Regions from separate parts of the Saccharomonospora cyanea NA-134 genome, predicted to be linked through region 1. Evidence: riboswitches for the same ligand, from Rfam matches in the RefSeq annotation. Region 1 holds a riboswitch; the other holds the start of a gene.
The links. A riboswitch is a leader RNA that binds a small molecule or an ion and turns the genes downstream of it on or off. The one in region 1 is predicted to bind cobalamin.
Positions count from the first base shown of each region.

Region 2: another riboswitch for cobalamin. It lies ahead of metE (5-methyltetrahydropteroyltriglutamate--homocysteine S-methyltransferase); the one in region 1 lies ahead of SACCYDRAFT_RS09805 (acyl-CoA thioesterase).

Region 1 is NZ_CM001440.1:2,043,559-2,058,610, reverse strand. Features, by position in the region: gene SACCYDRAFT_RS09860 (TIGR03084 family metal-binding protein) at 1-267, opposite strand, end outside; gene SACCYDRAFT_RS09855 (enoyl-CoA hydratase-related protein) at 452-1,312, shown strand; gene SACCYDRAFT_RS09850 (acetoacetate decarboxylase family protein) at 1,309-1,932, shown strand; gene SACCYDRAFT_RS09845 (helix-turn-helix domain-containing protein) at 2,053-2,373, shown strand; gene lysX (bifunctional lysylphosphatidylglycerol synthetase/lysine--tRNA ligase LysX) at 2,370-3,869, shown strand; gene SACCYDRAFT_RS09835 (helix-turn-helix domain-containing protein) at 3,856-4,821, opposite strand; gene SACCYDRAFT_RS09830 (flavin-containing monooxygenase) at 4,897-6,396, shown strand; gene SACCYDRAFT_RS09825 (ribonucleoside-diphosphate reductase subunit alpha) at 6,601-9,066, shown strand; gene SACCYDRAFT_RS09820 (ribonucleotide-diphosphate reductase subunit beta) at 9,102-10,151, shown strand; gene SACCYDRAFT_RS09815 (diguanylate cyclase domain-containing protein) at 10,474-12,369, shown strand; gene SACCYDRAFT_RS09810 (peroxiredoxin) at 12,366-12,824, shown strand; cobalamin riboswitch at 12,965-13,192, shown strand; gene SACCYDRAFT_RS09805 (acyl-CoA thioesterase) at 13,239-13,673, shown strand; gene SACCYDRAFT_RS09800 (LCP family protein) at 13,750-14,922, opposite strand.
Region 2 is NZ_CM001440.1:4,860,366-4,875,417, forward strand. Features, by position in the region: gene SACCYDRAFT_RS22660 (Eco57I restriction-modification methylase domain-containing protein) at 1-1,574, opposite strand, end outside; gene SACCYDRAFT_RS22665 (helicase-related protein) at 1,603-4,428, opposite strand; gene SACCYDRAFT_RS22670 (hypothetical protein) at 4,552-5,073, shown strand; gene SACCYDRAFT_RS22675 (serine/threonine-protein kinase) at 5,070-6,665, shown strand; gene SACCYDRAFT_RS22680 (hypothetical protein) at 6,763-7,314, shown strand; gene SACCYDRAFT_RS22685 (DUF2252 domain-containing protein) at 7,318-8,664, opposite strand; gene SACCYDRAFT_RS22690 (excalibur calcium-binding domain-containing protein) at 8,910-9,332, shown strand; gene metE (5-methyltetrahydropteroyltriglutamate--homocysteine S-methyltransferase) at 9,385-11,673, opposite strand; cobalamin riboswitch at 11,810-12,047, opposite strand; gene SACCYDRAFT_RS22700 (hypothetical protein) at 12,191-12,901, shown strand; gene SACCYDRAFT_RS22705 (hypothetical protein) at 12,921-13,610, opposite strand; gene SACCYDRAFT_RS22710 (SDR family oxidoreductase) at 13,678-14,454, opposite strand; gene SACCYDRAFT_RS22715 (DivIVA domain-containing protein) at 14,516-15,052, opposite strand, start outside.

The DNA of each region.
Region 1 (15,052 bases):
CCGGGCGCCGGCTTCGGCTCCCTCGTCGACGTAGTTCCCGCCCCCGGCCAACGCGGAGGCGACCTCCTCGGCGAACGCGTCCGGCGTGCGGACGGCGATCAACGTCTTGGCGTCGGTCCACACCAGGTGCGCGATCTGGTGGGCGATCGTCCACCCCGGCGCGGGCGTCGGTAGCGACCATCGCGGCGGGTCCAGGTCGGCCACGAGGGCGTCGACCTCCTCGCTCTCGCCGTCCAGGTCCCGCAGGACCGCGCTCGCTCCCGCCACGTGCCACCTCCTCGTGGACGGCCACGCCGCCCTGCCGACCGCCTCAGCCTGACATCGGGAGGTCAAAAAAAGCAAGCACGCATGATTGTTTTCCCTCTGTTGGCGTCGTGTCGTCTGTGGTGCAATGACAGCGCCGACGACGCGACAGCGCTCGACATCGCGCGAGAGTGGCGGGGAGACGTTCATGACGGAGACCGGACGCGACTACGCACAGATCACGTACTCGGTCGCCGAGCGGATCGCGACCATCTCCCTCGACCGGCCGCACGCCCGCAACGGGTACACCGTCACGATGGCCGACGAACTCGCCGACGCGCTCGGTAGGGCGGACCACGACGCCGACGTGCGTGTCGTCGTGCTCACCGGAAACGGCCGCGACTTCTGCGTCGGCGCCGACCTGTCCCAGGGAGACTTCGACTTCGACACCGAAACCGGGCCCGACGCCGCGTGGCGGGAACCCGCGGGCCGCGTGTCACGCCGGATGTTCGCGTCGAACAAGCCGGTGATCGCCGCGTTGAACGGCGCGGCGGTCGGCGCGGGGATCACCATCGCGCTCGCGGCCGACTACCGACTCGCCGCCACCGACTCACGGTTCGGGTTCGTGTTCACCCGCCGCGGCATCTACCCCGAGGGCGCGTCCGCGTGGTTCCTGCCCCGGCTCGTCGGGATGGGGCGGGCCCTCGACTGGATGATCAGCGGTCGGGTGTTCGGCGCCGACGAGGCACTGCGGTCCGGGCTCGTCCACGGTGTGCACGAACCCGAGCAACTGCTGTCCGCGGCTTACGACCTGGCCGCCGAACTCGTCACCACCACGGCTGCCGTGTCGGTGGCCGTCACCCGACAGCTCCTCTACCGCATGTCCGGCATGGACTCCCCCGGCCCACTCCACGACCTCGACTCCCGCCTGGTCGCGAGCATTCCCCACAGTCCGGACGCCGTCGAGGGAGTACTGTCGTTCCTCCAGAAGCGGCCACCCGACTTCCACGGGCGTGTCCCCGAGGACCTGCCCGGCTTCCTGCCCTGGACCCGGGAGGACACCACGTGAACGCCGAGTACCCGGACGAACCGTGGCGGCTGGCAGGCGAGGCCTTCGTGTCCGTGTGGACGGTGCCGCACCGAAAGCTTCCCCGATTGAGCGACGCCGTCACCCCCCACACCGTCGGAGGACGGGCCGTGGTCGTCACGGCGTGGATCGACTACACCCCGCCGGGACAGCTCAGTTACCACGAGTTGCTCGCCACGGTCGCCGTGCGGCACGGACTGTCACCGGCGGGCAGCATCACCGAGATCTGGGTCGACAGCGAGACCTCGCTCGCGGGCGGGCGCGCGTTGTGGGGCATCCCCAAGGAACTCGCGAGCTTCGAACTCGACCGCGCGGACGCGTTCACCGCGTCGGCCGCCACTCCGGACGAGTGGATCGCCACCGCGACGTTCGTCCCACGAGGCCCGTCGGGGCCCGAGACCCGGGCGAGGTTCTCGATCATCCAGTCCGTCGCAGGCAGGCCCCTCGTCAGCCCCGTACGGGCCCGCGTCCGTCCGCGGTCCACCTCCGCGACGTGGTCGGTGAACCCGGACGGCCCGCTCGGCTACCTCGCCGGGCGCCGTCCCCTCGTCAACACCCACCTGCGCGACGCGCGCCTGCTCTTCGGCACCACCCGACGGTGACGTCCGCGGTCACGACGCCAGGAACACCAGCGTGACGGCGAGCGTGAGCGCACCCGCGACGAGCACGAACACCACTGCTCTCCGGCGAAGGCCGGGACCGCAGACGGGTGTCTCGCGGCGCTGGCCCTGCGTCCCGACGTGCCGGTGAGCAGGCGGGCGCTGCTGAGCGACGTATGGGGGTCGCAGGCTCCGGAGGGCAACGTCGTCCAGGTGTACGTCTACCGGTTGCGCAAGTACCTGCGACGCGGCGGCGACTGCGATCCGGTGATCGGCAGGGACCGGTTCGGCTATCGCTTCTCCGGGGCCGGGCCAGCACTCGACGTCAGCCGCCTCCACGAGGCCGTCCTGCGGGACGAGCCGCCCGGTGGCCGGTGGCCGGCGCGGCGTAGCCGGGACGTCTCGCACCCCGGCCTAGCTGGGCGGATACACTCGTCGCTGTGAGTGACGCGCTGGACGATTTCCACGAGGACCTACCCGAGCAGATGCGTATCCGGCGAGCCAAGCTGGATCGGCTGCGCTCCTCGGGCAGGGAGCCCTACCCCGTCGGTTTCGGCAGGACCACCACGATCGCGGAGGTCCGCGAACGGCACGGTGGCCTGGAGCCCGACCACCACACGGGCGAGCGCGTCTCGATCACCGGTCGCGTCATGCTGTACCGCACGGGCGGCAAGCTCTGCTTCGCCACGATCAAGGACCCCGGCGCCCAGATCCAGATCATGCTGTCGCTCGACAAGGTCGGCGCCGAGGCACTCGACTCCTGGAAGAGCGACGTCGACCTCGGTGACCACGTCGGGGTCACCGGCGAGGTGATCACCTCCAAGCGCGGTGAGCTGTCGGTGCTGGTGGACGAGTGGACGCTGACGTCGAAGGCACTGCGTCCGCTGCCCGAGAAGCACAAGGGCCTGACCGACCCCGAGGCCCGCGTGCGGCAGCGCTACGTGGACCTGATCGTCAACGACGAGGCCCGCGACATGGTGCGCAAGCGCGCCGCCACCGTCCAGGCGCTGCGGCAGGGCCTGCTGGAGCGCGGGTTCCTCGAGGTGGAGACACCGATGCTGCACCAGGTGCACGGTGGAGCCACCGCCCGTCCGTTCACCACCCACATCAACGCCTACGACCTCGACCTCTACCTGCGCATCGCTCCCGAGCTGTTCCTCAAGCGACTCATCGTGGGCGATCTCGACGCCGTGTTCGAGATCAACCGGTCGTTCCGCAACGAGGGCGCCGACTCCACACACAACCCCGAGTTCACGATGCTGGAGTGGTACCGCGCCTACGGCGACTACAACGACGGCATGGGCATCACCCAGGACCTCGTGCGCCGGGCGGCGGAGGCGGTGTTCGGCGAGACCATCGTGCGCAACCCCCGCTACGGGGAGGTCGACCTCAGCGGCGACTGGCCTCAGATCACCCTCTACGGGTCGGTGTCGGAGGCGCTGGACGCCGAGATCACCCCACGCACGTCGATCGACGTGCTCCGCAAGCACGCCGACGAGCGGGAGATCAGCTGGGACCCGGCGTGGGGACCGGGCAAGTTCGTTGAGCACCTGTTCGAGGAGCTGGTCGAGCACACGCTGATCCAGCCCACGTTCGTGCGGGACTTCCCGGTGGAGACGAGCCCACTGACCCGCCAGCACCGCGACGACGAGCTGCTCACCGAGAAGTGGGACCTCATCGGGTTCGGCATGGAACTGGGCACCTGCTTCTCCGAGCTGGTCGACCCGGTGGAGCAGCGCAGGCGGCTCACCGAGCAGTCCCTGAAGGCCGCGGGCGGCGACCCGGAGGCCATGCAGCTCGACGAGGACTTCCTGCGCGCGCTGGAATACGGGATGCCGCCGACCGTCGGCGCGGGCATGGGCATCGACCGCCTCCTGATGGCCTTCACCGGCAAGGGCATCCGGGAGACGATCCTGTTCCCGATGGTCAAGCCCGTCTAGGAACCGGCCGTTTCCCCCGGCCCGTCCGCGCGTACCGACCGGGGGAAACGCCCGTCCACCGCATGAAGGCGCGGACGAACGCAGCCGCATCGCCGTAGCCGAGCCGGTGGGCCACCTGCTCGACCGACATCGAGCGGGTGGCGAGGAGTTCCTCGGCGAGGGCCTGCCGAACCTCGTCGAGCAGTGCCCGGAACCCGGCGCCCTCGGCGGCCAGCCGCCGTCGCAGCGTCCTCGTGGTCATGCCGAGCTCGGCGGCCACCGCTGCCATACCGAGGCCGAGCCCGTCGACGGCGAGCAGCCGGTCACGCACCGTCCTCGCCACGCCGTCCCGCGCCCTCCGCTCGGCCAGCAGGTTCCGGCACTGTTCCTCGCACATCGCTGCGGTGTGGTCGTTGGCCTGCGGCATCGGGCGGTCCAGCAGCTCGCGGGGCAGGGTGAGAGTTCCGCACCGGAGAGGCGGGGTGGGTGTGATCCCGAGCAGGTCCTCGATCAGGGTGTGGATCGCGGCCACGTCACGGGCGAGCAGGAACGGCCGGACGTCGGCGGGCACGGTGTCGGTGCGGCAGTCGAGCACCGCGAGATCGCCCTCGACGCGCAGGTCGGGAACACAGAAGACATACGTCAGTTCGACGTAACGCAGAGCGAGCCGCATGGCGTCGCCGACGGTGCGGCTGCTGGTGACGGCGAAACCCCAGATGCCGTAGACGGTGGCGTGGTAGCGGCGGCCGAGGTCGCTGCCGAGTTCGGCGTCCGAACCGGCACAGCGGGCGAGCAGGTTACGCACGACCGCGAGTTCCTGCCGCGCTTCCGCCTGTGCGTACGGGTTCCGCACCGTGGAGAGGTCGAGCCCGGTGCCCTTCAGCACGTCGTCGGGCGGAACACCCCGTTCGGCGGCGAAGTCGACGAGAAGCGCGACGCTCGCGACGCCGCGAGGGAAGTCCCAACCGGCCACGTGTCCGAAAATATCAACTTCCGGTCCCGCGAGGACCTGGAACGGTCTCCGCACCGACTCTAGCCTTCCGGGTTCATGGGGATCATCGACACCAGTGTGCTCGTGATCGGCGCGGGCTTCGGGGGCATCGCCATGGCCGTGGAACTACGGCGGGCAGGCATCCACGACGTCGTCGTGCTGGAGGCCGCAGGCGACGTGGGCGGGGTGTGGCGGGAGAACACCTACCCCGGTGCGGGGTGTGACGTGCCGTCACCGCTGTACTCTTTCTCGTTCGCCCAGAACCCTGACTGGCCCCGGCGCTACGCGTTGCAACCCGACATCCTGGCTTACCTGCGCCGGGTGGCCCGCCGGTTCGGTGTGTACAACCTCGTGCGGTTCCACAGCGAGGTCACCTCGGCCGACTTCGACGCCGAAACCGGGCGCTGGCTGGTGCGTACCGCCGACGGCACCGGCTACTCCGCACGGGTGCTGGTGCCCGCCACCGGGCAGCTGTCGCGGCCGGTGTACCCGTCCGTCCCCGGAGTCGACACCTTCACGGGGACGTCGTTCCACTCGGCACGGTGGGACCACGGCTGTGAGCTCTCGGGCAAGCGGGTCGCGGTGATCGGCACCGGCGCCAGCGCCGTGCAGTTCGTGCCGTTCCTGGGACAGCGGGCCGCATCGGTGACCGTGTTCCAGCGGACCGCACCGTACGTTCTGCCCAAACGCGACCGCGTTTACACCGAACGCGACAAGGCGATCCTCCGCGCGTTTCCGGTTTTGCAGAAGATCGACCGGCTCGGTTTCTGGCTCTACACCGAGTTCGCGCAGCAGTGCCTGTCCAAGTGGCGGTTCCTCAGTCCACTGTTCTCAGTCCAAACACGACGCCATCTTCGCCGATCGGTGTCCGATCCGGACCTGCGGGCCGCTCTGACACCGGATCACCAGCTCGGCTGCAAGCGCGTGCTGTTCAGCAACGACTACTACCCCGCGCTCGCCTCATCCACTGTCGACGTCGTCACCACGGAGGTCGTCGCCGTCACTCCCACCGGCGTCCGCACTGCCGACGGAACCCACCACGAGGTCGACGTCATCGTCTACGGAACCGGCTTCGCCGCGACGGAGTTCCTCGGCTCCATGACCGTGCGGGGCCTGGAAGGCCGCGACCTTTCGGACGCGTGGCGGGACGGCGCGCGGGCCCACCTCGGAATCACGGTGCCGGGTTTTCCCAACCTGTTCCTGCTGTACGGACCCAACACCAACCTCGGTGGCGGCTCGATCGTCCACATGCTCGAAAGCCAGGCACGTTACGTTCGTGAAGCGGTGCGGTGGCTCGCCTCCCACTCCGACCACTACCTCGACGTGCGCCCCGAGGTGGAGCAGCGGTGGGACCGTGAGGTGCAGGACAGGCTCGCGCGGTCGGTGTGGACCCGCTGCCGTAGCTGGTACCGCGACGCGGGCGGGCGGGTGGTGTCCATCTGGCCCGGACGCACGTCCGAGTACCGGCGTCACACGCGAGCTCTGCGGCTGGCCGACTTCCGTCTCGGACGTGTCCGCACGCCCTCGACGACGCCCGAACCGGCCCCCGTACGGTGACGCTCAGGAGTCTCCGCCCAGGTCATCCAGCGGTACACCGCCGTGACGCGATGTGACGACACGCCCATATCTTGGGTGCTGCCCACTCTCGGACCACCACATGTAGGCTTCGATCACCGAGAGCTGAGCACAACCAAACACCGGCCGAACTCGCGGGCGCCCCTGCCCGCGAGACGGTCGAACGCACCCTTTTGGAGTCGTCGCATGTCAGTGGAAACCGCACCGGAAGCTGCCCCGTCCCGCTCGGGCAGGGCCACGCAGGTGCCGTGGGACCGCGTCGAGAAGGCCGTACGCGAGGCCGTCGCAGGCCTTCCGGACACCTCCGCCGAGGCGGTCCTCGCCGAGTTGGAACGCAACGTCTACGACGGCATCAGCGCAGGTGACCTCGCACTCGCGCAGGTCATGGCGGCCCGCACGCTCGTGGAGCGCGAACCGGACTACTCGTTCGTGGCCGCCAGGCTGCTGCTGGACTCGCTGCGCGGTGAAGCCGTCGGCTACCTCGCGGGCGAGCCCCGGCACCCGGACTACCCCGAGATGGCCGCCACGTACGGCGACTACTTCCGCGACTACCTCCGGCGCGGGGTGGAACTGCACCTGCTCACCGAGGACCTCGCGACGTTCGACCTCGACGTCATCACGGCGGCGCTGCGCCCCGAACGCGACCTCGACCTCGGCCTGCTGGGCCTGCAGACGCTGTACGACCGTTACCTGCTGCGCGACCCCCACGCCGGCACGCGCTTCGAGCTGCCGCAGGCGTTCTTCATGCGGGTGGCGATGGGGCTCGCCGTCGCCGAACCCGACCGCGAGGCCAGGGCCGTCGAGTTCTACGAACTGCTGTCCTCACTGCGGTTCATGACCTCCACGCCGACGCTGTTCAACTCCGGCACTCGCCGCCCGCAGCTGTCGTCGTGCTTCCTCACCACGGTGTCCGACGACCTGGCCTCCATCTTCAGCGGCTACCGCAACAACGCGATGCTGGCGAAGTACTCCGGCGGGCTCGGCAACGACTGGACCCCGGTACGCGGCCTCGGCGCCCACATCCGGGGCACCGGAGGCAAGTCGCAGGGCGTCGTGCCGTTCCTCAAGATCGCCAACGACACCACGGTGGCGGTGAACCAGGGCGGCAAGCGCAAGGGTGCCGCGTGCGCCTACCTGGAGACCTGGCACATCGACATCGAGGAGTTCCTCGACCTGCGCAAGAACACCGGTGACGACCGCAGGCGCACCCACGACATGAACACCGCCAACTGGGTGCCCGACGAGTTCCTGCGCCGGGTGGAGACCGACGAGGACTGGACCCTGTTCTCCCCCGACGAGGTCTCCGATCTGCACGACCTCTACGGCACCGCGTTCGCGGAACGCTACCGGGCGTACGAGGAGGCCGCCGACGCGGGAGAGATCCGGGTGTTCCGCCGGGTGAGCGCGAAGCAGCTGTGGCGGCGGATGCTGACCATGCTGTTCGAGACGGGCCACCCGTGGATCACGTTCAAGGACCCGTGCAACCTGCGGTCGCCGCAGCAGCACGCCGGTGTGGTGCACTCCTCGAACCTGTGCACGGAGATCACGCTCAACACCAGCGCCGACGAGATCGCCGTGTGCAACCTCGGCTCGGTGAACCTCGCCCGCCACGTCGGCGAGGACGGCCTGGACGTCGAGGCACTGCGCCGCACGGTGACCACCGCGGTCCGCATGCTCGACAACGTCATCGACATCAACTTCTACACCGTGCCGGAGGCGGAGCGGTCGAACCTGCGCCACCGGCCGGTGGGCCTCGGCCTCATGGGTTTCTCCGACGCGCTGTTCGAGCTGGGTGTCCCACAGGCGTCGCAGGCTGCCGTCGAGTTCGCCGACCGCAGCATGGAGGTGCTGAGCTACCACGCCATCTCGGCGTCGGCGGACCTCGCCGAGGAGCGGGGCGCGTACTCGTCGTTCGACGGGTCGCTGTGGAGCCGGGGAATCCTGCCGATCGACTCGCTGCGGCTGCTGGCCGAGGCGCGGGGTGAGGGCGAACTCGACATCGACACCACCACCACTCTCGACTGGGAGTCGCTGCGCGAGCGCGTACGCACGGTCGGCATGCGCAACTCCAACGTGCTTGCCATCGCCCCGACGGCGACCATCTCGAACATCTGCGGAGTCGGGCAGTCGATCGAGCCGCTGTTCTCGAACCTCTTCGTCAAGTCCAACATGTCCGGTGAGTTCACCGTCGTGAACCCGCACCTCGTGCGCGACCTCAAGCGGCGTGGCCTGTGGGACGACGACATGGTCGCCGAACTGAAGTTCCACGACGGGGTGCTCGCCCCCATCGACCGCATCCCCGACGACCTCAAGGCGCTGTACGCGACGGCGTTCGAGATCGACAGCCGGTGGCTGGTCGACGCGGCGTCGCGGCGGCAGAAGTGGATCGACCAGGCGCAGTCGCTCAACCTCTACCTCGCCGAGCCGAGCGGGCGTGCGCTGGACGCGCTGTACCGGCACGCGTGGCGACGTGGTCTCAAGACGACCTACTACCTGCGTTCGCGGGCCGCGACACAGGTCGAGAAGAGCACGTTGCGCGGCACCGACGGGCGACTCAACGCCGTCACTCCCACGGTGCCCGCCGCTGTCGTCGAGGCGAGTGCCACCGCGGCCTGCCGGATCGACGACCCCGACTGCGAAGCCTGCCAGTGAGCACCCGACAACCGATCTCTTCGAAAGGACACTCGTTGAGCCAGAACCTCACCCTCGACTTCGGTGCCGCGCGCGTGAACGTGGACGACAAGGCGATGATCAACGCGCGCGCCGACGTCAACCAGCTGCTGCCGATGAAGTACGGCTGGGCGTGGGAGAAGTACCTCGCGGGGTGTGACAACCACTGGATGCCCACCGAGGTCGCGATGCAGGCCGACATCGCGCTGTGGAAGTCGCCGGACGGCCTGACCGACGACGAGCGGCTGATGCTCAAGCGCAACCTCGGTTTCTTCGCCACCGCGGAGTCGCTGGTGGCGAACAACCTGGTGCTCGCCGTCTACCGGCACCTCACCAATCCCGAGTGCAGGCAGTACCTGCTGCGGCAGGCGTTCGAAGAGGCCGTGCACACCCACACCTTCCAGTACGTCTGCGAGAGCCTCGGTCTCGACGAGGGCGAGCTGTTCAACGCCTACCGCGAGGTGCCGTCGATCGCGGACAAGGACTCCTGGGCGTTGCGGTACACGCGCAACCTGGAGAACCCGGACTTCCGCACGGGCACCGTGGAGGCCGACCAGGAGTTCCTGCGCGACCTCGTGGCCTTCTACGTCGTGTTCGAGGGCATGTGGTTCTACACCGGGTTCGCCCAGGTGCTGTCACTGGGCAGGCGCAACAAGATGGTGGGCATCGCGGAGCAGTACCAGTACATCCTGCGTGACGAGTCGATCCACCTGAACTTCGGCATCGACTGCATCAACCAGATCAAGGCGGAGAACCCCCACCTGTGGACGCCGGAGTTCCAGCGCGAGGTGCGCGACATGCTCGTGGAGGCATGCGCGCTGGAGGTGGCCTACGCCCGGGACACCATGCCGAGGCCGATGCTCGGGTTGTCGGCGGAGCTGTGTGAGCAGTACATGCACTTCATCACCGACCGCAGGGCCGCCCAGCTCGGGTTGGAACCCGTGTTCGGCGAACCGGAGAACCCGTTCCCGTGGATGTCGGAGGCCATGGACCTGCGCAAGGAGAAGAACTTCTTCGAGACCAGGGTCACCGACTACCGCAGTGGTGCGGCACTGGAGTGGGACTGACCTCTCCCGCCACGGAAAGCCCGTCCGCGGCACCCGGCATGGCCACCTGCGAGGATGACCGGCGGCGTCATTGGTGAGCAGAGGGTACGGTCGGACCCGGCGGGGGTGAACCCGCCGGGTCCGACCGCCGTCAGGCCCTCGCCGGAAGTCGCACAGGCAGTAGCGCCGCGCGACACGGTGGTGTGATCAATCCACCCTTCCAGGCGGTAGACAAGATGCTCATTGCATGATGCTGTTGCAGAGTTGCGGACCGTGGTCCGGAAAAATCCGCCGCTGTGCGGGCAACAGCCCCATGGGTCGACGACGTTGTGCGAGGTGAAGCGTGTCGGAACCTGGTGACACGCCAGGGCTGGGTGACATCGTGCGCCGCTGGGCCGCGCGTCTTGGCGAGGTCGACGGCGTGTCGTTGCCCGCGGAGACGTTGGAACCCGCGCTGCTCGCGGTCGCGCGCGAGGCACAGGCGGAGGCACGGACGGCCCGCGACGCGGCCGCTCGCCGGTTCGCCGATCTCTATGCCGCCACACCGATCGGCGTCGTGCTCGGGGCCGCGGACGGCACGATCCACGACGTCAACCCCGCCTTCGTCGAACTGGTCCACCACACCCGCGCCGAACTCGTCGGGCAACCGCTCACGCGGCTCGCCGCCACACCGAACGACGCGCGGGTGCTGGCCGCGGCCGTCGACGAAGCGCTCCTGCCGGCCCGGCGGCCCCGGCAGGAGCGAGTCACGCTGACGCACGGCCGGGACGGCACACTGCGGACCCGAGTGACCGTCGCCACCATCACCGCCGACGGCCCAGGACTCCCCCATCCGGTGCTGCTGATCGAGGACATTCACGAACTCGCCCTGCTCAGCGAGCAACTGCGCAGGCAGAACGTGCAGGACCCGCTCACAGGGCTGCCGAACTCGTACCACTTCGACAACAAGCTGGACACCGCCCTCGCCACGTCGCCAGGTGGCCGGGTCGCCCTCGTCTATCTCGACATCGACGGGTTCCGGGTCGTCAACGACGGCCTGGGTCCGGGCGCGGGCGACGAGGTCCTCCGGCAGGTGGCGCGCAAGCTCGAGGCCGGATTCGCCGCACAACCGCAGTACGAGGCGGTGGTGGCCAGGTTGTCCGGTGACGGTTTCGCCGTACTCCTCCACGACGGGCAGGACGGCGAACTGGACACCGCCACCGTGGTCAATCTCGTCGAGGAAACGATGCGCGACCTCGCCGAACCCGTGTACGTGGACGGCACGGGCGTCGGGGTCAACGTCAGTGTGGGCATCGTCGTCAGCGAGGTGCCCGGGCGTACCCGCGAGGAACTGCACCGCGCGGCCGAGCTGACCCTGCACCGCGCCAAGGAGAACGGCAAGGCCCAGTGGATGCTGTTCGAGCGGGAACTGCACGACCGCGACCGGCGGCGCTTCGGCATCGGCGCCGCGATCGGCGGTGGTCTGGAGAACGGTCAGTTCGGCGTGGACTACGAGCCCACGGTCACACTCGACGGCCACGAACGCATCGCGGTGGTCAACGCCCAACTCCGTTGGGACCACCCCGAACACGGGGTGTTGCGGCCACGCGACTTCTCCGCGCTGGCCGACACCACCGGCATGACCCCCGCCTTGGGGGAGCTGCTGCTGGCCCAGTCCATCGCCGACGCCGCCACGTGGCAGCGCGAGTTCGGTGGCGCGCCCGATCTGTGCGTCCGGCTGCCCACCCGGCTCGCCATCGACCCGAACCTGGTCCGTATCGTGCGCACCGAGCTCGACCGCACCGGCCTGCCACACGACAAACTACGCATCTGCGCCGACAGCGCGGACCTGACCGATCCCCGTGGTGAGGTGCTGGAGAACCTGTCCGTCCTCGCCGAACTCGACGTCAAGATCACCCTGGCGGTGTCCGGTGCCGCCGACCTCGAACTGATCCACCGGCACCGGCTCCCCGTCGGCTTCGTCATCGTGTCGGGCACGTTGGTCGACGCGCTCGCCGAGGACGGCGAGAGCTCGCAGGGAGCACGCCGGCACTTCGCCATGCTGGTGGAGCGCGCCCGGGAACTCGGAATCTTCCGGATCGGCGTCGACGGCGTGCACGGCACCGAGCACGCGCGCAGGCTCGCCGAGCTGGGCGCCGTCGCGGGTCGCGGCAAGCTGTTCGGGGAGGAGGTCGACGCGGCGGGGATTCGATCGCTGCTCGCCGAGTCCGCCGGGCGCATGGGACCATCGCGGCCATGAAACAGTCGGCCACCGCACCGGACTTCACGTTGCCCGACGAGGCGGGTGTTCCCCGCCGGCTGACCGAGTTCCTCGCGACCGGCCCCGTCGTGCTGTTCTTCTACCCGGCGGCCATGACCGCGGGCTGCACGGCCGAGAGCTGCCACTTCCGGGACCTCGCCTCCGACTTCGCCGAGCTCGGTGCCCGACCGGTGGGCGTGAGCCCCGACCCGGTGGACACCCAACGGGCGTTCTCCGAGGCCCACGCCCTCGGCTTCCCGCTGCTTTCCGACGCCGATGGCACAGTCGCGAGCCGGTTCGGCGTGCGGCGGGCGTTCGGTCCACTGCGCACCAGGCGACACACGTTCGTCATCGACACCGACCGGACCGTTCTCGCGGTGATCCGTAGCGAGCTCCGCATGTCCGTCCACGCCGACAAGGCCCTGGAGGTCCTGCGTTCGCGCGGGAGGGCTTGACCACCGCGCGAGTCGTGGGAAACCCCGGCGTGACGCGGAACAAGCCCGTGATGTTCGTCGGCCGCTCGCCGCACAGGAGCGGGACGATGGTTCGACCACCGCCGGAGCCTCGGCCTCACCGGCCTCACCGGCCGCGCCGTAAGGTGGTGTGCGCAGTGGGTTCGCCCCGTCCCCGGGGCGTCGTAAGAGGGAACCCGGTGCGAATCCGGGACTGCCCCGCAGCGGTGAGTGGGAACGACCGCCGTCATCGAGCACTGGGCCACCCGGCCTGGGAAGCGACGGCCAGTAGGAGCCTGTCCTCCGGATCCCTTCCGGAAGCGACCGAAGTGCCCACGAGTCCGAAGACCTGCCCGCCGCCCGTGCGCGACCACGCGCACGGTGCCGTCCCGCCGCGACTCGCGAAGGAGAGATCACGTGGCCGACCAGAGCACGGTGCGTTCCACGCCCAAGACCCCAGCGGATTCCCAGGTCACCCTCGCTCACATCATGAGCGAGCACGACACCAACCTGTACGGCACCATCCACGGTGGTGTGGTGATGAAGTTGATCGACGACGCGGCGGCTGCCGCCGCGGCCCGCCACGCCGACGGTCCCGCCGTGACCGTGTCGGTGGACCGGATGACCTTCCTGGCCCCGGTACGGGCCGGTGACCTGCTCAGCGTCCACGCCGAACTGGAGCGAGCCGGACGGACCTCGATGACCACCGTGGTCAGGGTGACCTCCGAACGGTGGAACACCTCAGGGCCGGTGACGGAGGTTGCGACCGCTCGGTTGACGTTCGTCGCGATCGACGCGGACGGCAGGCCCCGGCCGGTCCCGGCCCTGGTGTCGCAGGCCCGGCAGAACTGACCTCACGAGGACGCTTTCGAGCGATCGAGACCGCCACGGCCGTGTGGGACACGGCCGTGGTCCACACGGCCGTCGGTCACTCCATGAGGATCTCCTCAGGAATCGGCGAGTCGGTACGCAATGCCTCGAACAGCGTCTCCGACTTCGCCGGATCCCAGGTCTCGGCGGAGGCGGAGGTGACCGGCACGGTGGTCGTGACCACGCCGCCGTCACCGATGCCCCGCATGGCCCATGCCAGTCCCACGAGGTGGTGCAGGTTGTCGTCGGTGTCGAGCGTGAGCGCGTCGGGCACGGCACCCAGTAGCGGGAACACGTCGAACGGGTTCAGCAGGGTGGCCGGGCTCGCGATCTCGTTGGCGAGTGCCCCGATGAACTTGCGCTGGTTCGCCACGCGGTCCAGATCCGACCGCGGAGTGGCCTCGCTGTAGCGCATACGGACGAACCCGAGCGCCTGCGCCCCGTCGAGTGTCTGCCTGCCCTCGGGGATCACGATGCCGGTCTTGGTGTCGCGCATTTCCTGCGGAATGTCCATTTCGACACCGCCGATGGCGTCGACGACCTCCGCGAACCCACCGAATCCGATCTCGGCGTAGTGGTCGATGCGCAGTCCCGTGGCCTGCTCCACCGTCTTCGTCAGCAGCGGGGCACCGCCGAAGGCGAACGCGGCGTTGATCTTGTTGACGCCGTGGCCGGGGATCTCGACCCGCGAGTCGCGCGGCAGGCTCAGCAGGGTCGGCTTCGTGTCGTTGTCCGGAATGTGGACGAGCATGATCGTGTCGGTGCGCCTGCCGCCCGCGTCGCCGGTGGACAGTTCCGCCATGCGGTCCTCGTCGAGCCCCTCACGGGAGTCCGAGCCCACGAGCAACCAGTTGGTGCCCTCGGCCGCCGCCGGCCTGCCCTCGTAGTCGTCGGGCAACGCGTCGATGCGGTTGATGGAGAACTCCAGGTAGAGCCACACGGCTCCCAGGAGCAGGACGAACACGAGCACCAGGCTCAGCAACACCTTGGGAAACGAGGCCCGCCTACGTCGGGGACCACCACCCGAAGACGGTTTCCGGTCGCCGGGTGGCGGCGGCTGTGGCGGTCGCGGAGCGACCCGCGTGGGCTGAGGCGGCCGCGCCGCCTGCCGTGCCCGGTTGCTGCCCGGGACAGGCATCATCTGCGCCTGCTGTTGTTGCCGGGGCCCTCGCGGCGGCCTCCGGCCCGGAGGCGGTGGCCGGTGTCCGCCCTGGTGCCCGCCGTAGGTCATGGCCACTCCGATCGCTTCGTGCGGCTGTCGTGCTGCCCGCATACCTAACCGCATGTCCGACCGCGTAGACGCAGCATCCCCCGGTGAGGTTGTGCCTCGCGCGAGGAAAAAAGGAGATCCGGCCGAAAAA
Region 2 (15,052 bases), 2.6 Mb from region 1:
AACGTGCCCGCCGGGTGCACGACGAAACTCTTCTCACCGGTCAGCGGGTCCTCCCGCCGCACCACATGCTTCTCGTCGTACTCGCCCAGCTTCTCGCGCTCCACCAGCCACGTGCCCTTGGCCGGATCACCGTCCTTGGCGAGCTCCACCAGCTCCCGCTCGGCGATGAAACCGCTGTAGGCCATCAGCCCCTCGTACACCGCGCCGAGCTGGTTGATGCCCAACTGCGCGTACGACACGTAACCCGCCTGGCCGCCCTTGCGCTTCGACGGCTTCGACAACAGCAGCAGCGCCAGCACCCGCTGCAACACCGCGTTGCTCAAATCCACGTTGTCGATGTGGTAGGCGTGCCGCCGATCGAACAGGTCGGCCCGCAGCGGCTCGAACACCAGGCCGTCGCTGTCGGCCTCGCCCGCGTGATGACCGGTGTTGACCAGGTTGAACAGCAGCCGCAGCGAGTCGTGCAGGTGGTGGCCGTCGCGCGAGGGACCGGTGAGCGGGCGCAGGATCAGCTCCCGCAGCCGGTCGAGGCCGTAGCCGACGTCGTAGTCCGGGTCCCCGGCCGGGAGGATGCCCAGCTCCGGCCGCGCCTCCGCATACAGCAGGAACAGGATGCGGTAGAGGAACCGCAGCGACTGCGTGGTGAGCTCGCGCGGCAACTCGGGGATGCCCTCCACCGGCTCACCCTTGGCGCGCCGCTGCCGGATCACCTCGTTGGCGATCAGCTCCACCGACACCCGCAGGCCCTCCCGCAGGTCCTCGCTCACGCCCACCGCGTGCTTGACGGAGTCGTCGGAGAACTCGCCGAGCAGGCTGTGCCCGTCCTCCGAGGGCAGGAGCACGTCCGCCGACACCAGACCGGCGATCCACGCGAGTTCACCGGCGGCCTTGTCGTCGCCACGCGACAACGCGGTGTCGAGGTCGAACGCCAGGTACCTGCCCTCAGCCCAACGCTCTACATCGGACAACACCAGCCAGCCACCCGCCAGCACCAGCACGAAGCGGGGAGCGTGCTCGGTGAGAAAGAGCTGCTGCACCGCCTTGCCGACCGACTCAACCTCATCCACTTTGGATGCTTCGGTGCTTCCGCTGCGGACCCGGACGGGAGCGAGCAAGGCACCCTGCCGATCGGTGATCCTTCCAGGATGCTCGGGGTCCTCCTCGGCGACGGCTCCGAACAGGTCGTCGACGTCATCCACCGGAACCGCCTGGAGCACGTGCAGGGCCTCACCCGACGGCGACTGCGCGCGGGCCAGCAACGGCACCCACACCGGGGTTTCCGACCGCCGCGTCTCCAACTCGGTGGGCGCGGCTTCGAAACCCAGTGCCTTGAGCACGAGCGTGTGCAGCTCGGTGACGGCCTCGGCGTAACCGTCCTGGTGTGGTCGCGGGAGCGCGGCCTTGGCCGAGAGGAACCGCCCGGCCACCCCGGACAACGCCTTCAGCGGGCTGTGCTTGCCCCTGGTGGTGCGCTCCCGCCAGTCCTTCGTCAACTGCCGGAGCTTGCCGGGGAACGCTTCGGAGAGCCAGTGCGGCGACAGGAAGTCACCGACGTTGCGGATCGAGTCGTACATGCCTTGCCGTGCCTTTCGTGGGTCCGCGTCACGCCGTCCGGTGGTCGGGGACGATCAACCCCACCACGCGCACGAACGGCTCGCCTGCGGCGGCGAGTGAGTCGATGAGCCCGGAAACCTCGTCGCGGGTGCTGGTGACGTCGTCCTTGCGCTTGGAGCCACCCGCCTGCTCCACCACGAACAGCGCCTGCTGCTCCCAGCGCGACAACCGCCTGCGGTGCTCGTCGAGGCGCTCCAACAGGGTGCTCTCGGCCTCGTGCCGGTGTCGGCGCAGGTCCTGTGTCGCGGCCGCCACCGCGTCGGGCACGAGAGGTTGCAACCTCTCGATCCAGTCGGCCACTCCACCCGGGTTGCGGGCGTGCTCCTTCAGCCCGGCGCGCTCCAGCGCTTCCCGCAGGTCACCGACCTCGGGGGCGTGCGGCAGGCCGGTGATCGCGCCCCAGCGGGTCAGCACCGGCTGCCCGAGGGAGTTCGCCCACGTCGCCTGGGTCAGGAACACCGGTTCCGGCACCGGCGCGGCCATCACGGGGGCCTGGTTGCGCCCGAACCGGGCGAGTGCCCTGCTCGTCGCCCACTCCAGTACCGGATGACTCGGAGCCAGGTAACCGACGTCCGGCCACAGGGTCTTGCCCTCCGCGCGTGCCCGGGCCAGCCGCTGCTCGGCGAACCGGCGCTGGGCCGACACCCGGATGCGCCGGGACACCTCCCTGTCGCGCAGGTAGCTGTCCGGCAGGTCCCGCAGCCGTTCGGCCAGGTCCGCGGGCGTGTCGAACGCGAGCAGATCCGTGTCCTCGTCCCGGTGGATGTCCAGCCGCCCTGGGCTGTCCGTGATCTCGTGCAACGCCTCGGCGAGGAAGTTGTCGTCGTCGTCGAACAGGGTGCTGCGAGGCGCGGTCGGCACCGGCGGATCGTCGGCGTGCTCGCCACCCGTGGCGAGCAAGGCGGCGAACGGGTTCACCTCCTCCGGCTCCTTGATCGCGGTGTCGAGGTCCTTGTCCTGCTGGAGGAACTCCATGATCCTGTCCTCCTCGATGTCCGCGTCGCGGACGTCGAGCAGTGCCCCGGCGTCGCCCAGTGCCTGGTTGGCGGCGTGCTCCTTCTCCAGCAGCTTGGTCACCACCCGCAGATCGCTCACCGTGTCGGCGTTGTGCGAGGTCAGCGCGAGCGCCGCGATACGCGGCTCGTGCTCCTGCAGGTAGCGGTCGATACGGCCGTTGCGCTGCTGGATCCGGATGAAGCTCCACGGCAGGTCGTAGTGCACCAACTGGTGACACTGGCGGTGCAGGTTCAACCCCTCGGAGGCCATGTCGCTGGCCAGCAGGATGCGCAGCGGGCTGGTCTCCAGCGCGAAGTCCTCCACCACCTGCTGCACGTCCCTGTCGTTGAGCTGCGCGTGGAGCAGCTCAACGGCCCTCTCTGGCAGCCGGAGCCTGCGGCGCAGCTCGTCACGCAACCACTCCAGGGTCTGGATGCGTTCGGAGAACACCACGACCCTCGTGTCGCTCCCCTTGCCAACACCGATGTCGGCGAGGTGTTCCAGCAGCGCGTCGAGCTTCGCCGCGCCCCGCCGCTCCGCCGCCTCGGCGAGCTCGTCGAGCCGTCGCAGCGCCGCCACCTCGGCCGCGCCGTCAGCCCTCGCACCCAACGTCTTCACCCTGCGGCGAATGCTCTCCCGCAGCGCCCGGGGCGAAGACAGGAAAGCCTTGAACAGGGTCCACGGGAACAGGGTCTTGCCCCGGCCCGTCACCGGTGCCTGCCCGGCAGGCGGGCGGAGCCAGGTGTGCGTGAGCTCCTCCAACACGGCCTGCTCCTCGGCCGTCGGGTCCACCGGGACTATTTCCGGGTCACGCCGGGGCGCCCACCGGTGCCCGACCTCCAGCTTCACGTCGGGCGAGTTGCGGTGCCTGCGGACGTAGAGGTGCTCGATGTCGGAGGCCTTGTAGTCCTTCGGGTCGGCGATGGCCGCCGGGTCCAGCAGCCCGATCAGCTCGGCGAACGACTCTCGCTTGCCGTTGTGCGGAGTGGCGCTGGCCAGGATGAGAGCGTCGGTCTGGCGGGCCAGCAGGCGGGCCAGGTCGTTGTTCTGGGTGCCCTTGTTGATGAGGTTGTGGCACTCGTCGATCACCACGACGTCCCAGCGGTGGCCCGACAGGTGATGCTGGTAGCGCGCCGGGTTCTTCAACGTGTCGATCGAGACGATCACACGCTTGTAGTAGCTGAAGGGGTTGCGCGTAGCGGGCAGCGTCTGCCGCACCTTCTGGATACCGTCCGAGTCGAGCCGCACCAGCGGGATCGAGTAGCGCGTCCACATCTCGCGCTGGAACTGCTCCAGCACCGCGCGAGGGGTCACCACGAGGATACGGTCACCACGACCGCGTTCGATGAGCTCGGTGAGCAGGATGCCGATCTCCAGCGTCTTGCCCAGCCCCACCGCGTCCCCGATCAGGATGCGCGGGCGCAGGTTCGACAGTGCCTGGTGCGCGGGCCGGAGCTGGTACTCCATCGGGTCGGCCAGGCCACGGTGCCCGGCCACGATGCGAGTGTCGGTGGCCGGGGTCGGGCTCTGCCGCAACAGCGACTCCAGCCACAACCGTGAGCTGCGGAAACCCGGGCTCTCGTCGGGGACCAGCTCGGTGCGGCGGGGGTCCAGCACTTCGATGGTGTCCAGAGAGCTGTAGAAGACGGCGTCCTGGTCGCGCACCAGCTCCGATGCTCCCGTTGCCTCCACACGCAGGTCGCCGCGCGCGGTGCGGCGCACCGAGCGCACCAGCCACTCCTCGTCGCGGACGACGATCTGGGAGCCGGCCGCGATGTCGGCCTCGTTCTTCTCCGGACCCTGCACAAGCTCTGTCACGCACGTGAGGCTAGTGGCGGAGGCCAGACGGGAAATGTCGTGCTGTTGGCTCACGCTGGTGTGTCGTCCCGGAAGCCGAAAGTGCTACAGCTCCCACATCCGGCCGCGTTCTATCGTTCGCAGGTGGCCGATTATCTGCTCGTCATCGGAGACCGCGAGGCCCTCGGATGGCTGCTCACCGAACAGCGCATGGCGTTTCCCGACCTGCGACGGTCGGAAGTACGCGCACTCTCGCCGGGCGACACGCTCTTCCTCTACACGACCAGAGGGTGCTTCAAGAACCCCACGCGGGACCGGGGCCGTGTCATCGCCGCCGGGACCGCGACAAGCGCGGTGACACCTTTGGAGGAGCCGGTACGGGTTGGTGGTCGAACCTTTCCGGTCGGCTGCGACGTCACGTTCTCCACAGCGGCTCCCTGGGGACACGGGGTCGAGCTGGGGACGCTCGTCGACGGACTCGACGCCTTCGCCGGGACGGGCCAGGCGTGGAGTATCCGGCTGCGACGCCCACTCGTCGCGCTCAGCGGTGGCGACGCCACGCTACTCCGGCGCCGTCTCGACGCCGTTCCGCCACAACCGCTCGCGGACGTCCTGGCACCATACGCGCGGTGGTGGAACACACCGAGACGTGAAGGAGACAGGTGAGGCAGCGCACGATCGGGCACGGCCGCTACGAACTCCAGCCGCTCGCCCGGGGCGGGATGGGTGACGTCTGGGTAGGCCACGACACGAGACTCGACCGCGAGGTCGCCGTGAAGTTCGTGCGGTTCACCGACGGTGTGCCCGAGAACGAGATCGTGCGCCGGTTCGTGCGGGAATCCCGCATCACCGCGCGCATCCGCCACCCGGGCGTTCCGGCGATCTTCGACGTGGGCACCGACGACGGTAAGCCCTACCTGGTGATGGAGCGCGTGCACGGGATCAGCGTCAGTGATCTCCTCGCGCAGGAGGGCCGACTGTCCGTCGCCTGGGCGGCCACCATCGCAGCGCAGACCTGCGCGGTGCTCACCGTGGCGCATCGCGAGTCACTCGTCCACCGTGATCTGAAGCCGAGCAACCTCATGCTCGAGCCCGACGGCACCGTCAAGGTGCTCGACTTCGGACTCGCCGTCGCACTCGACCTCGCCGGCATGTCACGGATCACCCGAACGGGCCAAAATGTCGGCACCCCCGCCTACATGGCGCCCGAACAGGTTCTCGCAGCCATGAGTGAACCTCGCACGGACCTCTACGCCCTCGGCTGCACTGTCTACGAGATGCTCACCGGACAACCGGTGTTCACCGGACAGACGTCCTACACAGTCATGAACAAGCAGGTGGGTGAGCGTCCGGAACCTGTGAGGTCGTTGCGCCCGGAAGTTCCCCCCGAGCTGGACGCGCTGGTCGGTGAGCTGCTGGAGAAGAAGCCGGAGGACCGACCCGGGTCGGCGCAGGAGGTGTACGAGCGGCTGTTGCCGTTCGCTGTCGAGGTCGGCCCGATCCCGGGCGTACTCACACCGCCGACCGTGTGGAGTCCGGTGCGGATGTACGCCGCTGTGGTCGGTCACGCCTTCGCCGGGTCGGCCGGTGTATCTGAGAGGTCCACCGGGAACGCGGCGGACAGTCGACGCACCGAGCAGGACGAAAGGCCTGGTCCCGGTGAATCCGGTCCGACGCCATCTCGCGGACGTAGGCCGATCACTCGGGACGAGCTCGAAGAAGCCCGAGCGGACGCCGGTGAACTCGCCACGCAGACCCGCTACCGGGAGGCTGCCGAAGTACTCGCGGCCGTGACCGAACGCGCAGCCGAGGCCTTCGGCGAAGCCGACGACGAAGTGCTGACGGTGCGACTCGAACTCGCGAATGTGTTGTTCGAGGGTGGTGACTATCATGCCGCCGCCCCGGCGTACGAGAAGTTGGTCGCGTACCTCGTCGAACGGGACGGCCACGACAGTGAGCTGGCGTTCCGGTGCCGCGCCCAGTACGCGGAATGCCAGGCCAGACTGGGCAAGACCGAGGATGCGGTGACTGTGGCCATCGACCTGCTCGAAGACCTCGACCGTGTGTACGGTGGCGCCGATCCCCGTACTCTCGATCTACGTCGACAGATCGGCCTGTGGCAGTTGGCCGCTGGACGTCATGGCGAAGCCGGCTCGACACTACGGCGGCTGCTGGACGACCTTGTGCTCCACCACGGCGAACGGCATCCCACCGTGCCGTACGTGCGTGATCTCCTCGCCGGTCTCCGGGAAAACTGAAAAGTCCGTCACAACTACGCAACAACCACGACGTGGCCGCAACGGACGAGGGAACGGACCCGACGAACACGCGCACGCTCGTTCGAAGGGAAACCCCATGTCCAATGCCTTCACACCACTACCCACCCCGGGCCCTGCCTCGGCTCCGGCCCGCTCGAAGCCGAGGCGCTGGCCGTGGCTCACCGGGTACGCCGCCGCGTTCCTGCTCGGCCTCGCCGTCGGCGCCGTCGGTGACAGCAAGGCGACCAAGGTCGTCACCGAGCAGGTCGAAGTTCCCGGAGAGATCCCCGGGGAGCAGCGGGAGGCCCTCCAACAGCGGGAGGCCGAACTCGACGAGCGCAACATCGAACTCGACGAGCGCAGCGCCGAACTCGACGCCCGGGAGGCGGCCCTTCAAGAGGAGGAGCAGGAAGTCGCTGCCAACACCATCGGCGAAGGGGTCTGGACCGTCGGGGTGGACATCGAGCCCGGCACCTACCGCGCCACAGACGTGAGCTCGATGTGCTACTGGGAGATCCGCCAGACCGGTGTCACCGGGTTCGAGGGAGTGATCAACAACGGCCTCCCGGGTGGCGGCAACCCCTCGGTGACCTTGTCGGAAGGCCAGGACTTCCAGACGAACCGCTGCGGTGAGTGGACGAAGCAGTGACCCTCACCAGGCCACCGACGACTGCACTCCCGGGATCTCGCCGCCACGGAAGGCGTTGACGAACAGCCGGTGGTCCTCCCGGGTCTGCACGGCGTAGCGCATGCCGAAATCGGTCAGCGACCGCACGAACTCGGTGTCGTCTCGTCCCACCGCCTTGGCGATGGCCTGCTCCACCTGGAACGTCACGAGCGTCTGCTCCGAGTCGGCGTCGGCCACGCAGTGCATCTTCGCTGTCGCGCGGCCGAGGTAGTCGAGCACGGAAGCCATGTCGGAGGGCTCGGTGAGGTCCGACCAGTCGAGGTCCTGGACATAGGGCGACAGCTCCGACACCACGAACCCGGTACCGCCGATCTCCGTGTGGCCGAGCCACGGATCGGCGTGCGCCTGCAACGCGCGTTGTGACACGGCGGTGCGGTGCCCGTGGTGCCGGAAGTACCGGTGGATGCGCTCGTCGGGCACGATGCGGCTGGGCGCGGCCACGTTGCCCTGTTTCATCGACAGCACGACGTCGTTCTCCAACGCCTGGGTACGGCCCTCCACCAGAACGTTGTACGCGGGCAGCCCGGCCGAGCCGATGCCGAAACCCTGTCGTCCGACGATGTCCTTCACCTCGTACGTCAGGCTTCCGAAGCGCTTGTTCTCGGGGATCGTGCGCAGGTACTGGCCGAAGGCGTGTGTGGCGGCGGCGTGTTCGGCCTCGCCCAGCTCTCGCACCCCGGCTCCGCGCCGAAAGCGCCGGTCGTGACCGTCCACCACCGTGAGGTGCTCCAGCAGCTCCACGCGCGTCTTCATGCGGGCGTCCAGGAGTACCTCGTGCACGATTCCGTCGGTGGTGTCGAGCTGCAGCCGGTACTTCTGGTCACCCGGGTGCTCGGCGAAGTGCCGCACCTGGGAGAGATAGGCACGCAGGTACGTCTCGGCGAGCCGCCGGATACCGTCGTCGGAGACGGCCTTGTTCCACGCCAGCAGTGCCACGCTCGCCACGAGCCTGCGCAGGTCCCAGGTGAAACTGCCGAGGTACGCCTCGTCGAAGTCGTTGACGTCGAACACGAGCACGCCCGAGGAGTCCATGTACGTGCCGAAGTTCTCGGCGTGCAGGTCACCCTGGATCCACACCCGGCCGGTGCGCTCGTCCGCCCACGGGTCGTCGACGGCGACCATGTCGTGGTAGAAGACGCAGGCCGCGCCCCGGTAGAAGCTGTAAGGGTCGGCCGCCATCTTGCGGAACTTCTTGCGGAACGCCGCCGGGTCGGCTCGCATCAGCTCGTCGAAGGCGTTCACCAGCACGTCGACGATCTCCGCGCGCCGCTGTTCGCTGTGTTGCCGCACCTGTGCCACCGGGTCACTCATGAGGCACCTCGCGCTCGTCGGAGGGGCCGTTGCCTTCTCAAGCCTCACACGCGCGGGATCCGCCCGCAGTGTCGACCGCGGTGGCGGGAACCCGGATGTGCGGCCCTCGGCGGCCTGTGAAGGCCACCTCGTTCACCCCTCGGTGTGGTTTGGACGCCACCCCGGTTGGGCGCCCCCACAGGTGTTACCGCCCAGGTCGCGGGCGTTTCCCGTGTCCGCGACCCCAACCGGAAGGCTGAGAGCTCATGCTGATTCGCAACGCCGCTCTGGCGTTCGTCTTCGCTGCCGGGACCGCGCTGCCCGCCACCGGAGTCGCGAACGCCCAACCGGACCTCGACTGTGCGAACTTCTCCAGCCAGGCGGAGGCGCAGGCCGAGTTCGACCGGGACACCAATGACCCCCATCGGCTCGATGCCGACGATGACGGCATCGCCTGCGAAGCCCTGAACGGCACCACGAACGGCACGACGACCCCCACCGAGCCCGCACCCTCCACCGAGACGGCGCCCGGTGGGCAGGTGGCCGAGACACCCGCCGGAGGTGTCGCCACCGGTGACGGTTCGCTCGCCGACTCCGGCCCGGCTGCCGCGCCGATCCTGTTCGGGCTGGCGGGACTCGGAACGGCGGCCACGGCCGTCGTGGTCGTCGTCCGCCGCCGCAGCGCCTGACCGGTCCCCGCGCCGCCACCGCCCGATCCGGTGGCGGCGCGGGAGCCGTCTGCTATCCCAGCGTGCGCCGCACCTCGGTGGCTGCGGCGACCAGGTTGCGCAACGCGGGCTCCACTTCGGCGTAGCCTCGGGTCTTCAGCCCGCAGTCCGGGTTCACCCACAGCCGTGAGGGCGGCACCGACGCCAGCGCGGCCCGCAGGAGTTCGACGGTCTCGGCCACCTCCGGCACCCGCGGGGAGTGGATGTCGTACACGCCGGGCCCGACTCCGCGCGCGAATCCGGCGGCCCCCAAATCGCCCAGCACCTCCATCCGCGACCGCGCGGCCTCGATGCTGGTGACGTCGGCGTCGAGCGCGGCGATGGCGTCGATGACGTCGCCGAACTCCGAGTAGCACAGGTGCGTGTGCACCTGGGTGCTCGCCCGTGCACCCGACGTGGCCAACCGGAACGCCTCCACGGCCCAGTCCAGGTACTCCTTGTGCCGGTGGGCGCGCAGCGGCAACAGCTCCCGCAGCGCTGGTTCGTCCACCTGGATCACGCCGAGTCCCGCGGCCTCCAGGTCGGCGATCTCGTCGCGGATGGCCAGGGCCACCTGCTTCGCCGTGTCCGCGAGCGGCTGGTCGTCACGCACGAAGGACCACGCCAGGATCGTCACCGGTCCGGTCAGCATGCCCTTCACCGGCCGGTCCGTGAGGCTCGCCGCGTACGCGGCCCACTCGACGGTGATGGGTTCAGGCCGGGACACGTCGCCGAACAGGATCGGCGGGCGCACGCAGCGTGACCCGTACGACTGGACCCAACCGTGCTCGGTGTCCGCGAAACCGGCGAGGTGCTCGGCGAAGTACTGCACCATGTCGTTGCGTTCGGGCTCGCCGTGCACGAGGACGTCGAGCCCCAGCTCCTCCTGCAGTCGCACCACCCGCTCGATCTCCGCGCGCATCCGGCTGATGTAGGTGTCGTGGTCGATACCGCCGCGACGCAGGGCGGCCCTGGTCCTGCGCACGTCGGCGGTCTGCGGGAACGACCCGATGGTGGTCGTCGGCAACGGTGGCAGCCGCAGCGCCTCCTGCTGCGCCTCCCGGCGGACGTCGTAGTCGGCCCGGCGGGTGTCCCGAGGCCGCAGCCCCGCCAGGCGACGCCTGACCTGCTCGTCTCGCACCCGCTCGGCGTTCACCCGGTCGGTGACCACTCTCCGAGCCGCGGCGAGCTCCTCGGCCACCGCGTCGCGCCCCTCGCGCAGTGCCCTGCCGAGGACGACAACCTCGTGCACCTTCTGCCGCGCGAACGCCAGCCACGAGGCCACCTGCGGGTCGAGGCTCGACTCCGCTTCGACGTCGTAGGGCACGTGCAGCAGCGAACACGACGAGCTGACGGCGACCTCGCCCGCCAGACCGAGCAGTGTGGCCGCCGTGGTGAGGGCGCGGTCGAGGTCGGTGCGCCAGACGTTACGGCCGTCGACCAGTCCGGCCACCAGCGTCTTGTCCCGCAGGCCCGGTAACGCTGCCAGCGAGTCCAGACCCGGGTCACCGGCCACGAAGTCGACTCCCACGGCCTCGACGGGGGCGGCCGACAGGATCTCCAGTGCCTCCCCGAGGTCACCGAAGTAGCCGGCGACGAAGAGCTTCGGACGCTCGGCCAGCGAGCCGAGCGAGCGGTACGCCTCGCGGAGGGCCGCGAGTTCGGCTTCGGTGCGGTCGGCCGCGAACGCGGGCTCGTCGAGCTGCACCCATTCCACGCCGGCACGCGCGAGTTCGCGCAACAGTTCGGCGTACGCGTCGACCAGTTCGTCCACTGTGTCCAGCGGACGGAACCCCGGAGCCGCTTCGGAATCCGGTTTGGACAGAAGGAGGAACGTCACCGGCCCCACCAACACGGGCCGGACGGGAATGCCGAGCTCGTCGGCCTCCCGAACCTGCTCCAGCACACCGTGGTCGGCGAGGAAAAACCGAGTGTCCGGCCCGATCTCAGGCACGAGGTAGTGGTAGTTGGTGTCGAACCACTTCGTCAGTTCCAACGGCGGCGTCGACTCCACGCCCCTCGCCATGGCGAAGTAGGTGTCGAGTGGGCTCAGTCCCAGGTCCGCGTACCGGCGGGGCACGGCTCCGAAGGTCACCGCCGTGTCGAGTACGTGGTCGTAGAAGGAGAACGTGTTGCCGGGTACCGAGTCGAGTCCGGCCTGACGCAACGAACGCCAGGTGTCGATACGCAGGTCGCGAGCGATGTTCCGCAACTCGGCCTCGCTGATGCGCGACGCCCAGTAGTTCTCCAGCGCTCGTTTGAGTTCCCGGTTCGGTCCGATCCTGGGATAACCGAGTACGGTCGATCCGATTGTGCTGGTCAAGGCTCTCTCCTCGCGAGCTCGACGGCGGCACCGGACGCGCGACGGCGGCCTCGCAGGCGAGCGGGTGGCGACGCGACGTCGCCGAACCACTCGTCCGCCAGGGTCACCCTCGAACGCCCGGAGGTCACGCACACCGGCGGTGTGCGCACCGGTGGCAGGTCTTCGGACTCGCGGGCACGGCCCGGCTCCCACCGGGGCTCCTACTGACCGTCGCTTCCCAGACCGTGTGGCCCAGTGCGTTGGAACCGGTCGAGCGACCGGCCACGGCGTTCGTTCCCACTCACCGCTGCGGGGCAGTCCCGGATTCCCACCGGGTTCCCTCTTGCCTCGCCCACCGCCTCGGCGGAAGGCGAACCACCAGCGCGTCTCACTGTAGTGACGCCGGGGTGCTTGACAAGGGAGCCCGACCGAGCGGTTCGCCTGCCTGCCGTCGCCCGTAACACCGTGCGCCTCCGTTCCGACAAAGTGGCGGACATCACCTCGGCGGTCGCCCCGCGGCTCGGAAACGGAGGAACGGATGGGTCGTCGCAAGCGCAGGCAATCCCGAGCCGGCTCGGATCCCCTCATCCGCCACCGCGACAGGATCGCGTCGCTGGAACATCGGGTGGCCGGGCTTGCCGCTTCCGAGAAGCAGCGGCAGCAGGCCAACGCCGTTCGCACGGAGATTCACACGGTTCTCCTGGATCTGAAGCACGTTCCGCGCTCGCCGTCCCGGGACCGGCTGGCCCTGCGGGCGAGGACCCTGTTGGGGAAGTTGGCGGCGCTCACGACCTCCCCGGACCGGAAACGCGAACTCGGGGGGCGTGATCGGCAGCGCGGATCCGGCGTCTCCGTCCGGGACCTCGAACGGGAGATCCGCGAACTCGTCAAGATACGCAACCCGATGCTGCGTCACGGCAAGGAAGTGCCACCGGAGTTGGCGGAGCGGGAGGCGAAACTGACGGAGCGACTGCGTGTCACCGCGAAGGCGATCCGGGAGTCCCGGCTCGACCGTGGTCACAAGGCCGCGCACCTGACACGGATACAACGCGCCCGAGCAAGCCTGCACAACAAACCCGAAGCAGAGACCCCGCCTCGAAGGACGGCGTCCTCGACGCGGGACCCCGAAAGCATCCGTCGCGCCCGCGTTCGTGAGGAACTGGAACGGGAGGAACGGGAGCGCAGAAACCAGTCGACCTCGGTCTACACCGTCAGTGGTGGCCTGCCGGGGCTGGGTAGACGTCGCTGAACATGCCCCGAGGCCGCTCTCACGCCTCCGTCTCGTCCGGGACGAACGCCAACTGGTCGGGGTGGAAGCCGTCGCGGCGGGGCGGCGGCAGCCACGCCTGCGGCCTGGTGCTCTTCTGCCTGCCGAGTTCGGTGAAGTTCAGCGGCGCGGAGAGGTCGATGTGGTAGGTGGCACCGTCCTCGACTGGCTCGAATGCCAGGTCGGCGGGCTCCAGCCCGACACCGACGGCCACGAGGTAGGCGTCGTCGAGCGCGGTGGAGAACGCGGCCCAGCCACCGGCGAAGTGCCACACGCGGGCCCTGACCTGTGCGCCCTCGATGCGCCACCAGACGATGGGCCACTCGGCGTAGTGGCGGGCCTGGCGTTCGGCGTGTTCCACAAGCGCGGGGATCAACCCGTCCGGCCTGGCCACGGAGCTGTCGGGCAACGTCACGTTGACCACGCCGAACGCCCCGCTGAACGCGACCTCCACCAGTGGGTCCTTGCCGTTCGGGCACATGACGGCCTCGTACCGCTGTCTCGGCAGGGTGCCCACCCGGACACCGTTGCCGGAGTCGGGTACCCGGTGTCCCAGCCACAGGGCCCACGGTGGCTTGCCGGGCAAGCCTTCGAAGAAGTCCACCCAGCGCATGCCTTGGAACGTCTCGTCGAGGCCGTACACCTGGAAGTCGACGACCGACGATGTGTGTGGGGCAGCGTTGGAGTCCACTCGACGATAGTGCAACGTCCGCGCTCTTTCGGCAGCGCGGACGTCACCCTCCGCGACGAGGATGCCGTCACGGTTGCCAGCGCCGGAACCCGCCTTCGGCGTCGACCACGTTGGCCGTGATCGTGGCGGCGTCCTCGCTGAGCAACAGCGACACGACCGCCGCGGCCTCCGACGGCGTGTTCCAGCGTCCCCGCGGCAAGCGGTCGGCGACCGAGGAGGTCAGGTCCTCGTCCGCCCATCCGGTGTCCGTCGGGCCGGGGTTCACCGTGTTCACGGTGATCCCGTCGTCGGCCAGCGCGTCCGAGAGGGTCCACGTGAGCTGGTGCAACGCGCCTTTCGTTGTGGCGTAGGGGATTTCCGACGCCATGGGGGCCAGGTGCTGTCCCGACGTGAAGAGCACCACGCGCCCCGGAAGCGGCCGTGGGTCCGCTTCGCGGTACTGCCGGGCGAACGCGCGCACCAGCAGCAGTGTGGCTCGCACGTTGACCGCCCACGTCAGGTCGAGCTCGGCGGCCGTCACCTCGTCGAGCGTGGCCACCGAGCTGCGCGCGTGATTGGCGATCAGTGTGTCGAGGGGACCGAACCGGTCCACCGCCGCCCGGACCACCCGTTCGGGTGCGTCCGGGTCCGCGAAGTCCGCCTCCAGGTGTGCCAGTGCCTCGCCGCCGGAGAGCTCGGCGAGGACACCGTCGATTCCGCGCGGGTCCGCACCCCACGGCTCCGTCGCGTCGTAGGGCGACCAGGAGTGCGCGAACACCCGGTGCCCGTCGTGCAGCAACCTGCGCGCGATGGCGAACCCGATACCGTCGGTCCTGCTGACCCCTGTGACAAGCGCGGTACGCATGGTCGGTCACTGTTGCCAGGCGGCAGGCGCGAGGCAACCGAATTTCCGGCGACAGTCCCGCTCACGCGGACTGCTTCGCCTTCTTCCCGGCGTTGTCGTCACCGTCCTGAGCCTCGATCTCCGCCGGACTCGGGTCGGCCCCGAGCCGTTCGACGGCCTGCTGCAGCGCCGAGCGGCTGGAGGTGAGCCGGTCGAGCACCGCGGCCCGCAGTTCGTAGGCCTCCTTGCGCAGCGCCCGAGCCTCGGCCAGCCTGGTCTCCGCCTCAGTGATCATCGCGTCGGCCCGCTGTTCCGTGGTCCGCTTCAGTTCGGCGGCCTCGTGCTCGACCTTCTTCCGTTGCGCGGCGAGCTCGGCCTCGGTGGTCTTCCGCTGCTGCTCACGCCGCTCCTCCGCCTCCTTGTCCAGACGCTCACGCTCCGCCGCGGCTTCGGCGGCGAGCTTCTCCGCCTCGGCCTGCGCCTTCTTCCGCGTCTTCTCGGCGTAGGCGTCGGCGGCATCCCGCACGTTCGCGGCGTCGGCGTCCGCCTTCGCCCTCAGCTCCGCGATCTCCTCCTCCGCGAGCCGCATCATGGTCTTGACCCGTTCGGTCATGGCGGC